One region of the Calditerrivibrio sp. genome, then DNA from elsewhere that is predicted to be linked to it. Evidence: predicted binding sites of a transcription regulator. Region 1 holds the regulator's gene; the other holds the start of a gene.
The links. Region 1 encodes HrcA, which represses chaperone genes, less so after heat shock. Its sites were predicted from a motif close to TNTTAGCACTCNNNNNNNNNGAGTGCTAANA; they were not measured.
Positions count from the first base shown of each region.

Region 2: the regulator HrcA is predicted to act here: its motif matches at 5,141-5,171, upstream of groES (co-chaperone GroES).

Region 1 covers NZ_JBMFQS010000001.1:82,784-93,549, reverse strand. Annotated here, with positions in the region: gene ACP5Q2_RS00470 (sigma-54-dependent transcriptional regulator) at 1-1,086, opposite strand, end outside; gene dnaJ (molecular chaperone DnaJ) at 1,114-2,214, opposite strand; gene dnaK (molecular chaperone DnaK) at 2,377-4,284, opposite strand; gene grpE (nucleotide exchange factor GrpE) at 4,305-4,883, opposite strand; gene hrcA (heat-inducible transcriptional repressor HrcA) at 4,876-5,922, opposite strand; gene ACP5Q2_RS00445 (YdcF family protein) at 6,035-6,751, opposite strand; gene ACP5Q2_RS00440 (glutamine--tRNA ligase/YqeY domain fusion protein) at 6,753-8,411, opposite strand; gene metH (methionine synthase) at 8,423-10,766, opposite strand, start outside.
Region 2 covers NZ_JBMFQS010000008.1:2,187-9,503, reverse strand. Annotated here, with positions in the region: gene ACP5Q2_RS07605 (acyl-CoA dehydratase activase) at 1-722, shown strand, start outside; gene obgE (GTPase ObgE) at 667-1,680, opposite strand; gene rpmA (50S ribosomal protein L27) at 1,750-2,013, opposite strand; gene rplU (50S ribosomal protein L21) at 2,024-2,338, opposite strand; gene ACP5Q2_RS07585 (YqhA family protein) at 2,427-2,957, opposite strand; gene leuD (3-isopropylmalate dehydratase small subunit) at 2,973-3,575, opposite strand; gene leuC (3-isopropylmalate dehydratase large subunit) at 3,589-4,980, opposite strand; gene groES (co-chaperone GroES) at 5,205-5,498, shown strand; gene groL (chaperonin GroEL) at 5,514-7,139, shown strand; gene ACP5Q2_RS07560 (CsgG/HfaB family protein) at 7,170-7,317, opposite strand, start outside.

The DNA of each region.
Region 1 (10,766 bases):
AAGCTCCCGGACGTTCCCCGGAAAAGTATAACTTTTGAGTTTGTTTAAAAATGTATCGGAATACCCCTTGACACTTTTACCAATCTTCTCCGAAAATCGCTTTATGAAATAATCCAAAAGGAGTGGTATCTCACTTTTTCTCTCCCTCAAAGGTGGCAATTTTATAGGAAATACGTTTAACCTAAAAAAAAGATCCTCTCTAAAATCCCCACTTTCCACCATCCTTTTCAGGTCTCTGTTGGTGGCTGCGATTATTCTGACATCCACCTTTATACTCTTCTCTCCACCCACCCTCTCAATACTCTTCTCCTGTATCACCCTGAGAAGCTTCACCTGAGTTTTTAGGGGCATCTCCCCTATCTCATCCAGAAAAATTGTACCTTTATCCGCCAACTCAAATTTCCCTTTTTTTTGGGCAATAGCGCCGGTAAAAGCACCTTTTTCATGTCCAAAAAGCTCACTCTCGATGATATTTTCATTTAAAGCTGCACAATTTACCGCCACAAATGGATGTTTGCACCTTGGAGAGTTTTCATGAATGGATCTTGCAATCAGCTCTTTACCAGTACCGGATTCCCCCATGATGAGTACAGTTGCATCTGTTGGGGCAACCATTTTAAGTAGCGTTATAATACGCCCCAGTCCATCTTCAGAGTATATACCAGAAAATTTGTATTCATTGTCAATTAAGACAGGTTTAACCTCATCTTTATGCCCGATATTATCTAATAGATTTAGAAGTTGAGCGATATCCACAGGTTTTGTAAGATAGTCCGTTGCACCCAGTCTCAATGCCTTTACGGCATATCCGGCGCTATCAAATGCTGATATCATTATGACCGGAGTATCTATCCCCATACCCCTTATTTTTGAAAGGAACGTGAGACCATCCATGATCTCCATTTTTATATCTAAAAGGATCGCAACAAAATTGGTATTATCATTAATAATGGAAAGGGCTTCAAATCCATTTGCTGCCTCCACCACATCATACCCTTTACCAGACAGATTGATCTTCAGCATCAAGCGGTGATTCTCTTCATCATCAACCACCAGAATACTCTTTAAATCACGATCCTTTTTCATTATTAACCTACAAAAGTATATTTATTTTTAGCTAAAAAACTCTTTTATCCTATCAAGAATAGACTTATGTTTTTTATACGTATCCTCGTCGGAGTTTTTTGCAAATTCTTCCAGCAGTTCCCTCTGTTTTTTATTGATATTAGTGGGTAAAACCACTTTAAGCGTGATCACCATATTTCCCAGCCCATAACCATTTACATCCTGAAAACCTTTCCCCTTGAGAACAATCGTATCATCCGGCTGAGAGCCCGGCTTAATCTTAATGGTTTCACTACCATCAAGGGTTGGGATATTTATCTCTTTGCCAAGTATTGCATCAACAAACGATATAGGTAAATCAAGGTGTAGATCTCTACCTTTTCTGACGAAAAATTTATGTTTCTTTACTTTTATTTTCACAAAAAGATCACCATTAGGGCCACCATTTATACCGCTGTTACCTTCCCCGGTAACCCTCAAAATCATTTCATCTTCTATCCCCGCAGGAATCTTTATCTCAAGACTTTTCCTCTCCCTGACAGAGCCCTCACCTTTGCACTCATTACAAAGCTCTTTCACAAACTTTCCAGTACCTCTACAATCCGGACATGGGGTAGCCATTGTGAAAAACCCCTGCCTTTGAACAAATTGACCGGTACCGTTGCATCTTGGACAGGTGATTATGGCACCCGGCTCAGCACCAGTACCACCGCATCGTTTACAAACAACCGTCTTGGGAACAACGATCTGCTTTTTGGTACCTTTTGCCGATTCTTCAAACTCGATTTCAACTTCCATCTCTATATTGGAGCCCTTTCTGGGCTTATTCTTATTTCTGGTGGAACCTCCAAAAAATGAACCAAAAGTATCCCCAAAAAACTCCTCAAAAATGGAAAAACCAAAGTCATCTCCAGCAAACCCCTGATTGCTATCCAGAACTCTTCCATATTGATCGTATTGGGCTCTTTTCTGGGGATCACTCAATACACTGTACGCCTCATTTATCTCTCTGAATTTCTCTTCCGCCTCTTTATTTCCAGGGTTTCTATCCGGATGGTATTTCAGTGCAAGCTGTCTAAAAGCTTTTTTTATCTCTGCATCTGAAGCATTTCTACTCACACCCAATATCTCATAGTAATCCTTTGCCAAACTAACCTCCTAAAGATATCCCAAAACAATTATACAAAATGTAGCGCCTAATACAACATAAAAATTTACAAAAAGCAACTGATAACGTAGACAAAAGAAAAAAACACACCCACGTCGATACTGTTTTAAAATAAAAAAGAGGTGGTCACCCACCTCTTTTTATTACTTTTTATCATCTTTGACTTCTTCAAATTCTGCGTCGTACACGTTATCTTTCTTCGGCTGTTCTCCACCTGGATTTGACTCACCACCTGTAGCACCACCAGCTGAGGTTTTGTAGATCTCTTCCGCCAGTTTTTGAGATACTTGAGCAAGTTTTTCAATAGAACTCTTGATAAGAGCAGCATCATTGCTCGTCTGATTCCTCTTAAGCTCATCCAAAGCCTCATTTATCTGCCGTTTTGTGGTATCATCTATTTTAGAACCATGCTCACTTAGAGATTTTTCTGTGGTGTATATCAAAGTATCCGCCTGATTCCTAAGTTCGGCAAGCTCTTTTTTCTTTCTATCCTCTTCAGCGTTTAATTCCGCCTCTTTTACCATTCTCTTGATCTCTTCCTCGGTCAAACCACTACTTGGGGTAATTCTGATAGACTGCTCCTTACCAGTACCAAGATCCTTTGCGGTAACACTCAAGATACCATTTGCGTCTATATCAAATGTAACCTCAATCTGAGGAACACCCCTTGGGGCAGGTGGAATCCCCACAAGATCAAATCTACCTATAGATTTGTTGTCTGAAGCCATCTCCCTCTCACCCTGAAGAACATGGATAGTAACGGATGGCTGATTATCCGCAGCAGTGGTAAATATCTGGCTTTTCTTTGTGGGAATGGTGGTGTTTCTCTCTATAATTTTTGTCATTACTCCACCAAGGGTTTCAATACCCAATGACAGAGGAGTAACATCCAGCAGAAGAACATCTTTCACTTCACCCTTCAATACACCAGCCTGAATTGCGGCACCGATAGCCACCACCTCATCAGGATTGATACCTTTGTGTGGTTCTTTACCAAAAAATTCCCTTACTTTCTGTTGTACAAGAGGCATCCTGGTCATACCACCCACAAGAATGACCTCATCGATATCCTTTACAGTTAGACCAGCATCGTTTAGAGCTTTTCTGCATGGCTCAAGTGTTTTTTCCACAAGATCCATTACAAGGGACTCCAATTTAGCCCTGGTAAGCTTCTTCACAAGATGTTTTGGTCCAGTCTGATCTGCAGTAATAAATGGCAGATTTATCTCAGTTTCAAGAGCTGTGGAAAGCTCATGTTTTGCCTTTTCAGCAGCTTCCTTCAATCTCTGCAAAGACATCTTGTCATTCTTTAGATTTATACCTGTCTCTTTCAAAAATTCATCCACAAGCCACTCTATTATCCTCTGATCAAAATCATCCCCACCAAGGAACGTATCTCCGTTTGTGGATTTTACCTCAAACACACCATCCCCAAGCTCCAGAATTGAGATATCAAATGTACCACCTCCAAGGTCGTACACGGCAATCTTTTCATCTTTTTTCTTATCCAGACCATACGCAAGGGCAGCAGCTGTTGGCTCATTAATAATTCTTAATACATTAAGCCCGGCGATTCTACCGGCATCCTTGGTGGCCTGCCTCTGTGCATCATTGAAATAAGCTGGGACAGTGATAACTGCTTCGGTAACAGTTTCCCCTAAGTAATCCTCAGCAGTCTTCTTAAGCTTCTGAAGGATCATAGCAGATATCTCTTGAGGTGAATACTTCTTACCTCTTACCTCCACCCAGGCATCATTATTATCTGATGGAACTATCTTGTATGGCAGAAGCGATTTTGCTTTTGCCACTTCGGCAGAATCATATTTTCTACCAATCAATCGTTTGATACTAAAAATTGTGTTTTCATGGTTGGTTATAGCCTGTCTTTTTGCAAGCATCCCCACCAATCTTTCTCCACTATCTGTAAAAGCGACCACAGATGGTGTAGTAGTCATACCCTCAGCATTGATGATTACCTTCGGTTGACCATTTTCCATTACAGCAACTACTGAGTTTGTAGTTCCCAAATCGATACCTATGACTTTTCCCATAGTTCATCACTCCTTTATCTTTATTTTTTATTTACCTTTACTTTTGTGGGCCTTACCACCCTATCATTTAGAGTGTACCCTTTTTGAAGTACCATTGTGATGGTATTATTCTCCATATCCTCTCTCGAATCCAGCATGAGAGCCTCATGCTTATTGGGGTCAAATTGCTCCCCAACCTCACAGCAGATCTCTTTCATACCATGCTTGGCAAGGATATCTTTAAACTGTTTTAAAATAAGCTCAAAACCCTCTTTTATCTTATCAATAGAAGACTCTTCCGCCCCCTGAAGATGTGCTAAGGCTATATCAATATTATCCGCAAAGGTTATAAAATCCATTAATAGTGATTGATTTGAATATTTAAGTTTCTCTTCAAAATCTTTTGTAATCCTTTTTCTAAAATTATCAGCATCAGCCTTTACCCTTAAAAGGTTGTCGTTTGCTTCCGCCAATGCCCTTCTTAAATCTTCTATCTCTTTATCCTTAGGATCGATAACCTCTTCTGAACTTATCTCATCCTGATTACTATTTTCTGCCTGTGAGCTCTCATCAGATCTCTTCTCAGTATCTGTGAGATCTTCACATCGTTCTTTATTCATCATCGCCTCCTATCTCAGTTAAAATGTTTGTTATCAATTTTGATGTATAGTCAACAATAGGTAATACCTGTGGGTATCTCATCCTCTTGGGACCAATTACCCCCAGCATACCAACTATATTGTCACCTCTTTTATAATCAGTCAAAACAACCCCAAGCTCCTCCGCGACCTTTTCACCAATTTCTGAACCTATAAATATCTTTATGCCGTCCCTTGATACAAGATTGTTTAAAATCTTTAACATCTTTTTCTTACTCTCAAAAATATCAAGAAGCTCTTTTAAAGTATCAAGATCTCTCTTAAATTCCGGTTGGGCAATTATATTGTTTATTCCATGCAATACGATTTCATAATCGTAATCCACCACTTCAAAAGTGGCTCTACCTATGTTGAGCATCTTATTGTATATATCACTTATTCTATCTTTATCTTCTATCATCTCCCGATAGATAGCTTCTTTTAGCTCGATCAGACTTTTATTAACAAAATTTTGATTCAAAAAGTTGCTCATCTTTACAAGTTCATTATCTCTGATATCCCCATCCGTTTCGACGATAACGTTGTGCACAATACCGGCCCTTGTGACGATAATGGCAAGCACACTCTCTTTGTTTAACCTTATAAATTCTATATGCTTTAAATATGAGCTATTCAACTTTGGAGATACCACAAAACCCACAGAATTTGTAAGCTTACCCAACTTTTGGGTAACAGTATCAAATACAGATTTAATATTGAGTTTTCTCTGATCAATTGCACTTTTTAATTCTTCCACGTCAAAAGGCTGTATAGAAATAAGCCTATCAACGTAATACCTCAGCCCAAGGTCTGATGGGACCCTTCCGGATGAGACATACGTCTGCTTTATCATATCCTTTTCTTCCAGATCGCTCATCACATTTCTAATGGAAGCGGGACTCAACCCCAGAGGGCTGTACTTTGATACAAAACGAGACCCCACAGGCTCACTCGTCCTGATATACTCTTCAACGATCATCTTTAAAACTATCTTTTCCCTTTCATTAAGGATATCATCCATTCCGCTTCACCTTGCTAGCAGTCTCAATTATTAAGTGCTAATCAAAAATATAGTCAACAATCAATGATTGTCAAGTGTTTTTCTTGTTTGAGTTATTGAAGTGAATTATAAGCTATTTTATATTGTAAAACAGTATCCCCATATACTCTTTCAACACCTTCGAAACAGTATTCAGATTGGACGCAGATGGCAAAAAATCGTATATTGAATAAATTCCATCAAACCTGAAATCTGTGGCGGCAGCACAGATATTATCAAAGCCATATTTTTTAAAGATAAGTGCCCCTCTTTTCATATGATATGCAGAAGTTATAAGGATAACATCCCCATTTATACCCTTTTCTTCCATAATTTTTTTAGTAAATTTAGCATTTTCAACCGTATCTTTACTATCTTTATCCATAATTATCTGCTTTTCAGGTATTCCAAGCCCCACCAGGACAGTTTTCATCACCTCAGCTTCGTAGGGATATCTTTCACTTACTCTACCGCCTGATACAATAATAATTTTGTCCCCGCCTCGTCCCTTTTCATACCCTTTTAAAACTCTTTTAAAAGCATCCTCAGAAAGCTCACCATTTCCATAAACACCTCCCCCAAGGACAACGATAATATCCCCATCACATTTCAGATTGATATAATCCTTTTCGATGGGGTAGATCAGCATATCCTTCACTGGTGAAATAGAAAAAAGATACAGCATTACGGCAAAAAATATCATAAGATACCTTTTCCACCCCTTCAAAAGACATGCACCAATAAAAAATCCTACGATAAATATCCCTGGAGGGATAATGAAGTAGTATAAAAGTTTTTTTAAAAAAATCATCCTACTTCTTCCCCTTGCTCCAGCTATCCTTCAACCCAACAGTTTTATTGAAAACAGGTTTTTCTTTTGTGGAATCTTCATCCTTTCTAAAATACCCATTTCTTAAAAACTGATAATACTCTTCATTGCAATCTTTTATAAAAGGCTCCCCTTTTGCTGTGCATATTTTAAGGGAATCTGGATTTATATAATCAGTAAAATTCTTACCTTCCTCCACATCATCAGGGTTTTCTTTTGTAAAGAGATGACTATATATCCTAACCTCAATATCTATGGCATCTTCTGCGGAAACCCAATGGATGGTGCCCTTTACTTTTCTACCATCTTTTGTCCAACCACCTCTGCTATCCGGATCATACGTACAATATATCTCTTCGATCTTTCCATCATCACCTTTTTTAAATCCTGTGCAGGTTACGTAATACCCGTGCTGAAGTCTAACCTCTTTACCTGGTGCCAACCTGAAAAACTTCGGATCAGCCTCTTCTGAAAAATCCTCCCGTTCCACATACAAAACCTTTGAAAAAGGCACAAGCCTCTTCCCCATCGATTCATCCTCAGGGTTATTCACAGCCTCCATCATCTCCTTCTTACCATCCGGATAATTTGTAATGATAAGTTTCACCGGATTGATGACCACCATCACCCTCTGGGCTCTTTTATTAAGATCCTCCCTGATACAGAACTCAAGCATACCATAATCCACCACGCTATTACTCTTTGCTACACCTATCATTTCGGCAAATTTTCGTATAGATTCCGGAGTGTATCCTCTTCTTCTAAGCCCGCTTATTGTGGGCATCCTGGGGTCATCCCAGCCGGAAACGTAGCCATCCTCCACCAGTTTTAACAATTTTCTCTTACTCATAACGGTATAAGTAAGGTTTAACCTTGCAAACTCTATCTGTTGGGGATGGTAAACTTCAAGCTCCTCTAAAAACCAATCGTAGAGAGGCCTATGATCCTCAAACTCAAGGGTACATATTGAATGGGTAACCCCTTCAATTGAATCCTCCAGACCATGTGCCCAGTCATAAGATGGGTAGATACACCATTTATTACCGGTTCGGTGGTGGGGCTTTTTGATTATACGATACATCACAGGATCTCTTAAATTTATATTTGGGGATGACATATCTATCTTAGCTCTTAAAACCGCTTCCTCTTCTTCAAACTCACCCCTTCTCATCTTTTCAAAAAGCTCCAGATTCTCTTCAACACTTCTATCTCTGTAGGGGCTGTTGATTCCGGGCTCTGTCAACGTCCCCCTGTATCTTTTCATCTCTTCAGGTGAAAGGTGACAAACGTATGCCTTACCCTTTTTAATGAGCTTTATTGCCATTTCATACATAAAATCGAAATAATCAGAAGCATAAAACTCCTTTTCACCCCAGTCAAACCCAAGCCATTTCACATCTCTCTTTATCGACTCCACATACTCTGTGTCCTCTTTTTCCGGGTTGGTATCATCAAATCTAAGATTACATCTACCATCAAATTTCAATGCAAGCCCAAAATTGAGGCATATAGATTTTGCATGCCCAATATGAAGATACCCGTTGGGCTCCGGAGGAAATCTTGTAATGACGCTTTTTACCTTACCAGATTTTAAATCTCCCACAATAATCTCTTCTATAAAATTAGATGGTACGATTTCCATAATTTTCCCCTTTATACAACAAAATATTTTGCTTTATCACTGTGAACGATGATGGCAGAAGTAGTAAACTCCGGCACCATCTGAAACGTTTCTGTAATAGATACTCCAATCTTTGATGCATCTAAAAGTTCAATGATCTTTTCGTTCCCTTCAAGGTCTGGACATGAAGGGTAACCAAAACTATACCTTAGCCCCCGATAGCGATTCGCCAGGATACCATCCACCGACTGAGGCTCATTTTCGGTAATCCCAAGCTCATATCTGATATGCCTGTGCCAGTACTCCGCAAGTGCTTCCGTAAACTCCGTAAAAAATCCATGGTATAGAAAATACTCTTTGTAATTACTGTCCTTTAATTTTTTCAAAAATTCAACAGGCCTGTCCCCAAGGGTAACTATCTGTAAAGGTAGGATATCCACAATCCCTTTACTTAGAGGCTTAAAATAATCGGCCAAACATAGGTAGGGTTCAACCTTCTGCCTGGGGAATGTTAACCTTTCCACCTCATTCTCATTTTCATCCAGGATAATAACAGCATCCCCAACACTCACCACCCTTAAATATCCATACGTTAGCTTCATATCCACGAGCTTTAAAAGTTTTACTTTCTCCAAAATCGCATTATATTCAGGTTTCACAACCTCTTCAAGCAACCTTTCGTATTCAGTATTCGACTGCTCCTTGAGTTTTTTATAACCCCACCTGTTTGTCCATAGGGTTCTTTTATTCAAAAATTTTTCAACATCGTCAAAATTGATAGATTCCACAACCTTTACCCCGATAAATGGAGGCTGAGGAACGATAGTAGATGATAGGTCATTTTTCACTAAAGGTTTCAAACTATCCTTTTCATTTTTCGAATCTACCTTTACATCTAAATTATCTTGGAGGCATGGTTCAACAGCCTTATCCTCTTGCAGATATGTAATGGCATCAAAGGCATCTTTACAATAATAAACCTCACCGTTGTAAACAGAGGCACATTCATTTTTTACATACCCCTCCGTAAGGGCTGCACCCCCTAACAGTACCTTCACCTTGAGCCCCCTACGTTTAATCTCTTCGAGATTCTCCTTCATAATTATGGTAGATTTCACCAAAAGTCCGCTCATCCCTATTGCATCTGCCCCCACCTCGATTGCCTTTTCTATCATCTCCTCCACAGGTACTTTGATTCCAAGGTTATACACCCTATATCCATTATTGGATAGTATTATATCCACTAAATTCTTCCCAATATCGTGTACATCCCCCTTCACTGTGGCCAGCACTATCTTCCCTTTAGGCTCGGTATCTTTCTTTTCCATAAACTTTTCCAGATAAGAAACCGATTTCTTCATCACCTCTGCAGACTGAAGAACAAAAGGTAAAAGCATTTTCCCCTGACCAAAAAGTTCCCCTATCTCCTGCATCCCATTCATCAGGATACTGTTTATAATGTCATAAGGGGAATATCTCTTTAGCAATCTATCCAGTAATGTTTCTATATCGGTCTTATCCCCTTTTTTCAGTTTTACTATCAACATCTCTTCATCAGAGATATCATTTTTACTAGTCAATATATCCTCATCTTTCTTTGTACTATAAAAATTTATAAATTTTTCCAGGGCACCTTCTTCTCCATTTATCAAGTTAAGAGCAAGCTTATACTCTTCGGTGGGGATAGATGCCTCCGGAAGAATCTTGGATGCATGTACAATAGCCATATCAAGTCCAGCTTCCACAGCTTTTTTCAAAAAGACAGAATTTAAAATAACACGACTTTTAGGAGACAACCCAAACGAAACATTACTGAGACCCAGCAATGTTTTAACCCCCGGCAGCTCCTCCTTTATCATCTTTATGGCCTCAAGTGTTTCAAGCGCAGCATATCTTAGCGTCTCATCTCCACTACCGATGGAGAAAGTAAGGGGATCGATGATGAGGTCCTCCGGATCAAACCCATACTCATCCGTAAAAACAGTATATATTCTTTTGGCAATCTCAAACTTTTTTGCCGCAGTCATCGCCATACCATCTTCATCTATCGTAAGCCCTATAACGGCACAAGGAAAATCCTTTACCAGATCTAATACCCTGTGTAACTTTTTCCCGCCATCTTCGAAGTTGATCGAATTTATTACTGGTTTACCTGAATAACGTTTTAAAGCCTCCTCCAAAACATCCGGCTCAGTGGTATCTATTACCGCCGGAAGTAAAGACATTCTATTCACCATCGATATAAATCTTGCCATGTCTCTTTTTTCATCTCTGCCGGCGTAAGCAACACAAATATCCACAAAATGAGCAGCTTCCTCCTCTTGATCTTTTACTATCTTAAGCATCCCATCAAAATCTTCTTTAATGAGAAGCTCC
Region 2 (7,317 bases), on a different contig from region 1:
TTGATGGTAAAGTAGAATATAGGTTATACGATACCGTTGAATTTTATAGAAAATATGTAAAAAGAATAGATGGTGAACTCTTAATAGATCCATCTTTTTTACCAGAAATGCCGGAGAGAATCGTTGCCACCGGGTATGGTAGAAATCTTTTAAATTTTAAAAATGTTGAAGTTATATCAGAGATAAAAGCTCATTACCGTGGAGCATTGGAGCAGATCGATTTAGATAATTTTGTTTTAATAGATATTGGCGGACAGGATAGCAAAGTAATCGTTGTCAGGGATCGATATATAGAAGACTTTGTCATGAATGATAAATGTGCCGCAAGCTCAGGTAGATTTATAGAAACTGCGGCTGATATTTTAAAGACCCCTGTGGAAGAGTTTGGTAGGTGCTATGAAAATGCTGCAAAATTGAGTTCAACATGTTCTGTTTTTGCAGAATCGGAGATCATCAGTAAAATAGCTGAGGGTTATTCTCTTGAATCTATTGCGGCGGGTGTTAATGACTCCATTGCCCGCAGGATACTCCCTCTGGTTAAAAAATATACAAAACATAGTATATATGCCAGTGGTGGGGTTGTGAGACTGAGTGGGGTACTGCACTTTTTATCTATTCATCTTTCGAAAAAGGTTGATGTTTTGAAAAATCCTCATTACAACGGGGCTATTGGTTGTCTTGCATATTCTGTGGGTCAATCTCTGAAAGCTTTTCACTTATAAATCTAATTAAATCTTCCACACCCTCCATTGTAATGGCTGATATTTTAAAGAAATCTTTATCTTTGATGAAGTTTTCAAAATCTCTTAGATTATCTAAATTTACTGAATCGATTTTTGTGGCAACCACCACTTCATACTTATTTGCCAATTCTTCAGAATAAGATTTAAGTTCATTTCTTATCTTCAAATAGTTTTCCACCATCGATTCTTCAATTGAGGAGTCTATAAAATGGAGGATAAACTTAGTTCTTTCAATATGACGTAGAAACTGAATCCCCAGACCGAGTCCCATGTGGGCTCCTTCGATTAAACCTGGCATATCGGCTAATACAAATGACCTTCCAAATTCACGTTTTACCACACCTAAATTTGGAGTTAATGTGGTGAACGGGTAATCAGCTATTTTGGGTTTTGCTGCAGAAACGACAGAAATAAACGTAGATTTACCTGCATTAGGGAATCCCACGATCCCAACATCCGCAATCAGTTTAAGCTCCAGTATGAGGTTTTTTTCCTCCCCCGGTTCACCAGGTTCGGCAATTCTTGGTGCTCTTTGGGTTGGACTTACAAAAGCTAAATTACCTCTGCCACCTCTACCACCTTTTGCCACTATTAATTTTTGACCGTCTTCAAGTATCTCCCCGATTATATCACCGGTTTCAATCTCTTTTACCACTGTACCCAACGGTACATTTATGAGTAGATCGTCACCAGATTTACCGTTTTGATCATTTCCCCGTCCGTGTTGTCCCCTTTCGGCTTTGTATATATGCTTGTAATTGAGGTCTAAAAGGGTATGCTTTGATTTATCTCCCACCAGAATGACATCTCCACCTCTTCCGCCATGTCCACCATCAGGTCCACCTTTGGGGACATACTTCTCCCTGCGGAAGCTTATGCATCCATCACCACCATCTCCAGCTTTTACAATTATCTTAACAGTATCTATGAACTTCAATTTAAAACCTCTTTACGTAAAAAAAAAGGGTGCATATGCACCCTTAAATGTCTTAGGGGGAATATATTATTAAGCTGTCTGCTCTGTATATACTGAAACAAATTTACCTCTTGAGCCTTTATCTTCAAATTTTACCTTTCCATCAACGAGAGCGAAAAGGGTATAATCTTTGCCGCAACCTACATTTTTACCAGGTTTAAACTGTGTTCCTCTCTGTCTAACTATGATATTTCCAGCCACAACTACCTGGCCATCAGATCTTTTTACTCCAAGGCGTTTACTGTGACTATCCCTACCGTTTCTTGTACTACCACCAGCTTTCTTGTGAGCCATTTCACGCCTCCTAACTTACTTTTATATCTTTTATTTTAATTTTTGTGAGATGTTGCCTATGACCTATCTTCTTTTTGAAGTCATGTCTTGGTCTTCTTTTGAAAGCAATAACCTTTTCACCTCTTGTTTGTTCAATAATTTCTGCTTCCACAAAGGCACCTTGTACTGTGGGAGCGCCCACCTGCACATTTGAACCATCAGAGACCATAAGCACAGTATCCAACTTTACAAGAGCACCAGGCTCACCTTCTATCTTTTCAACTTTTAAAACATCGCCAGCCTTAACTATATACTGCTTTCCACCTGTTTTTAATATCGCAATCATTGTTACCTCCATTTTCTAAAAGGATTGAGTTAATAACATCTTTTTTTTAAATAGTCAACTAATTTTTTCAATTTTTGTATGCAAATTGCTATTTTTCTCCATCGTGACTACCTTTGGCGTTTATTATATAAAGAGAGAAAGATACCAGCAGTGTGCCAGCTGCCAGAATGAGGAGCTTTATCATGTCCCAATCTTTCTGGCTTATGGAATACTTGAAAAATGTCACTATGAGGACCATCACAACCACTTTTGCTATTTTATCTTTCAGTTGGTCAAGGGAGTGGATGACGAGGATTTTGGATGATTTATTATCCTCTTCCAGCAGATCTATTTTGCTGATAAACAATTCATATAGTCCTATACCGAATATGAAAAGTACAGTAGATATGAGGTAGTTGTCTATTGCTCCGATAATTTTCCCCAGTGATTCCTTCTGGATCGATTCGTAGTAAGAATAGTTTTCGATTGAGTATATTAGCTTTTTAAAAAGGATAAATATATCGAGTGTTCCCATAAAAATCAGTATTATGGCAGCAAAAACAGACGAAATGACCGCAAATAAAAGAAATAGTCTACTGTGCCAGAGAAGTTTTTCAAAGAATGATTCTATCTTTTTCATACTTTGAATTTTAATCTAAACAAATCTATATTTCAACCCTTTTTCGAATTCTATAATTTTGTCCCTGTTTTTCAATAGTTCACCCAGACTATCGTATGTGCCGTCAATCAAAGCCTTTCTGGCGCTTTCTTTTATTTCGATGTTGTAAGTGTTGTTTCCCACCACCAGGGTTTTATTTTCAATGTCGATCAAACATTCAATAGATGGATTATTTGCTATAATTTCCGAAATCTCTTTTATCTTTTCTTTTGGAAGTGTAGCGCACACTATCCCCAGTGTTAATGAATTGCCGTAAAATATCTCTGCAAAACTTTCAGCAATAATTGCCTGGAATCCGGCTCTTTTTATGGACTGTGGGGCATGCTCTCTGGAGGATCCACAGCCAAAATTGTTTCCACTGAGGATTATGTTGGCACCTTTGTATTTTGGGTCGTTCATGGGGTGATTTTTGGGAGTACCATCGTTTTCAAATCTCTCATCATAAAAAGCAAATTCCCCGATCCCATCAAAAGTGACACATTTTAGATACCTTGCGGGTATAATTCTATCGGTATCTATATCGTCACCTATGATAGGTATTATTCTTCCCTTTACTGTTTTTATTGGATCTATACCCATAGTAATCTCCTTTTTACTTTATTGAAAAGATTTCTCTTGGATCAGCCACTGCGCCGGCAATTGCTGATGCTGCAGCAGTCAACGGGCTTGCCAGTATCGTTCTGCCGGTGGAGGATCCCTGTCTACCTTTAAAATTTCTGTTTGAAGTGGATACTGAGATCTGATCCCCCACAAGTTTATCCGGATTCATTGCAAGGCACATAGAGCAACCCGGAAGCCTCCATTCAAATCCAGCTTCAATAAAAATTTTATCAAGACCTTCCGCTTCAGCCTGCTTCTTGATGGTATAAGAACCAGGTACGACTATAGCTTTCACACCTTTTGCAACCTTATGTCCTTTTAAAAATATGGCCGCCTCTCTTAAGTCTTCCAACCTTCCGTTTGTGCAACTACCTATAAATACCACATCTATTTTTGTCCCTTTTATCTTCTTTCCAGGTTTAAATTTCATGTATTCAAGGGCTTCTCTCACAGAATCAGAGTTATCTCCGGGTATACTTTCGGAAATCCCTATACACTGTTCAGGGGTTATTCCCCATGTCACCATTGGCTCCAACGATGAAATATCAAACTTAACCAGATCATCGTATTCAGCGTCTGGATCAGATTTTATACTTTCCCAATATTTGATTCTTTCATCCCAATCGGCACCTTTGGGAGCATAAGGTTTCCCTTTAAGGTATTCGTAGGTAGTTTCATCAGGGTTGATATATCCTACCCTTGCACCGCCTTCTATTGCCATGTTGCAAATGGTCATTCTTGCTTCCATGGATAGTCTTTTGATTACTTCGCCAGCAAATTCGTAGGCATAACCAATCCCGCCATTAACCCCGAGTTTCCTTATTATATGTAATATTATATCTTTGGAGTAAACCCCTTTTGGTAGATCTCCTTTTAGATCGATTTTTCTAACTTTAAAACTGTTTAGAGCCATTGTTTGGGTGGCAAGGACATCCCTGACCTGACTTGTGCCTATGCCAAATGCAATAGCACCAAAGGCACCATGGGTGGCGGTGTGGGAGTCTCCGCAGGCTACTGTGATACCGGGCTGTGTAAGACCCAATTCTGGCCCCACAATATGTACAACCCCCTGGTAACCAGTCTCTGGACTGAAAAATTTTATCCCAAACTCTTTTGTATTTTTTTCTATAGCCTGCATCATCTCCTCTGCAAGAGGATCAGCAAAAGGTCTCTTTATATCGTCGGTTGGGATGATGTGGTCACACGTGGCAAACGTTCTTTCCGGGAAGAGAACTTTAAGCCCAAGCTCCCTAAGCATAGAAAAGGCCTGTGGGCTTGTAACTTCATGGATGAGATGAAGTCCTATAAACAGCTGAGTTCTTCCGCCCGGTAATTTTGCAACTTCATGTAGCTGCCAAACTTTATTGAAAAGATTTTTCCCCATATCGTATACCTCAGTCTGTTATTTTTATGTGTTAACAGTAGACTATTTTTTTGAATTTGTAAAGTTTAATGTGATTTAAAATTGTAAAGTATCATAAAAATAATTAGGTCGATTAAAAAAAACTCTTGATTTTTTTCTGAAGAGTTATATATATAAAAACTGTTAGCACTTAGCTTTGATAACTGCCAACAAAAAAATTAAAATAAAATAATAAGGAGGTCTTGATGGCAAGTATTAAACCATTGCAGGACAGAGTATTAGTAAAAAGACTTGAGGCAGAGGAAAAAACAGCTTCCGGTATCATTATTCCGGACACAGCAAAAGAGAAACCACAAGAAGGTGAAGTAATTGCAACAGGACCTGGTAAAGTCCTTGAAAATGGTACAAGAATTGAGTTGACAGTTAAGCCAGGTGACAAGATTCTTTTCAGCAAATATGCTGGTACAGAAGTAAAAATCGACGGTGTTGAGTATCTCATAATGAGAGAAGATGACATTTTAGGTATTATCAATAAATAATATAAGGAGGTAATAATGGCAAAAGCGATTACATTTAGTGAAGAAGCAAGACAGGCTATTTTAAGAGGTGTTGATAAATTAGCTAATGCGGTGAAAGTTACATTAGGGCCAAAAGGTAGGAATGTAGTAATTGAGAAAAAATTTGGTTCTCCATTGGTAACAAAAGATGGTGTAACTGTTGCAAAAGAGATTGAGCTTAAGGATGCCCTTGAGAATCTTGGTGCTCAGATGGTTAAAGAAGTTGCATCCAAGACCAGCGATATCGCCGGTGATGGTACAACTACGGCCACTGTTTTAGCGCAGGCTATCTATAGGGAAGGTATCAAAAATGTAGTGGCTGGTTCAAACCCAATGGATCTTAAAAGGGGTATTGACAAGGCTGTTGAAGCTGTTGTCGCAGAGCTTAAAAAGATGTCAAAACCTATCCAGGGGAAAAAAGAGATAGCTCAGGTGGGTACAATCTCTTCTAACAACGATCCAGAAATCGGTAACATCATTGCAGATGCTATGGAGAGAGTTGGCAAAGATGGTGTTATCACTATTGAAGAGAATAAATCTACTGACACAGTTCTGGATGTTGTGGAAGGTATGCAGTTTGACAGAGGTTATCTGTCTCCATACTTTGTGACAGATCCTGAGAATATGGAAGCAATCCTTGAAAATCCATATCTTTTGATCTGTGATAAAAAGATATCCAACATGAAAGAGCTTTTGCCTATTCTTGAGCAGCTGGCAAAACAGAATGCTCCATTCCTAATAATAGCTGAAGACATTGAAGGTGAAGCACTTGCAACACTTGTTGTAAACAAATTAAGGGGTACATTAAACTGCTGCGCTGTTAAGGCCCCAGGATTTGGTGATAGAAGAAAAGAAATGCTCAAAGATATCGCTATTCTTACTGGTGGTCAGGTTATCAGCGAAGAGCTTGGTCTCAAACTTGAAAATGCTAAGCTTAGCGACCTTGGTAGAGCTAAAAAAGTTGTTGTGGAGAAAGAAAACACTACAATAGTAGAGGGTGCTGGTAAAACTGAGGATATCCAGGCAAGGGTAAACGTAATCAAAAAGCAGATTGAAGAGACCACTTCAGATTATGATAGAGAAAAATTGCAGGAGAGACTGGCAAAACTTGTTGGTGGTGTAGCAGTGATCAAGGTGGGTGCTGCCACAGAGACTGAAATGAAGGAGAAGAAGGCAAGGGTAGAAGATGCTCTTCATGCCACTAAAGCTGCTGTAGAGGAAGGTATTGTTCCTGGTGGTGGCGTTGCTCTTCTGAGAGCTAGCAGAGCTATTGCAAACCTTAAAGATCTTACTCCAGATCAAAAAGTTGGTGCTGATATAGTTAGAAGGGCTCTTGAGTATCCAGTAAGACAGATAGCTTCCAATGCTGGGTTTGAGGGTTCTATCGTTGTCAATAAGATCCTTGAAGCAGAAAAAGATACTTTCGGATTTGATGCCCATGCTGAAGTTTATACAGATATGATCGAAGCAGGTATCATCGATCCAACAAAAGTAACAAGATCTGCTCTTCAGAATGCTGCATCTGTAGCAGGCTTGATGCTTACTACTGAAGCAATGATTACAGAAATACCAGAAAAGAAAGAACCTGCTATGCCAAATCCAGGCATGGGAATGGATATGTAATATAAAAAAGCCGGCTAATCGCCGGCTTTTTTATTTGTTATTCTTAAGCTGTTTTAATATATTATCTGTCATTTCGGAAACAATTTCATCCAGAAGTTTATCTGCAGATTTAGCGGCAATTTCTACCTTCATCATGCTTTTGGGTTTTCTATCACCGGCGTTGATGGCTTTTGAATCT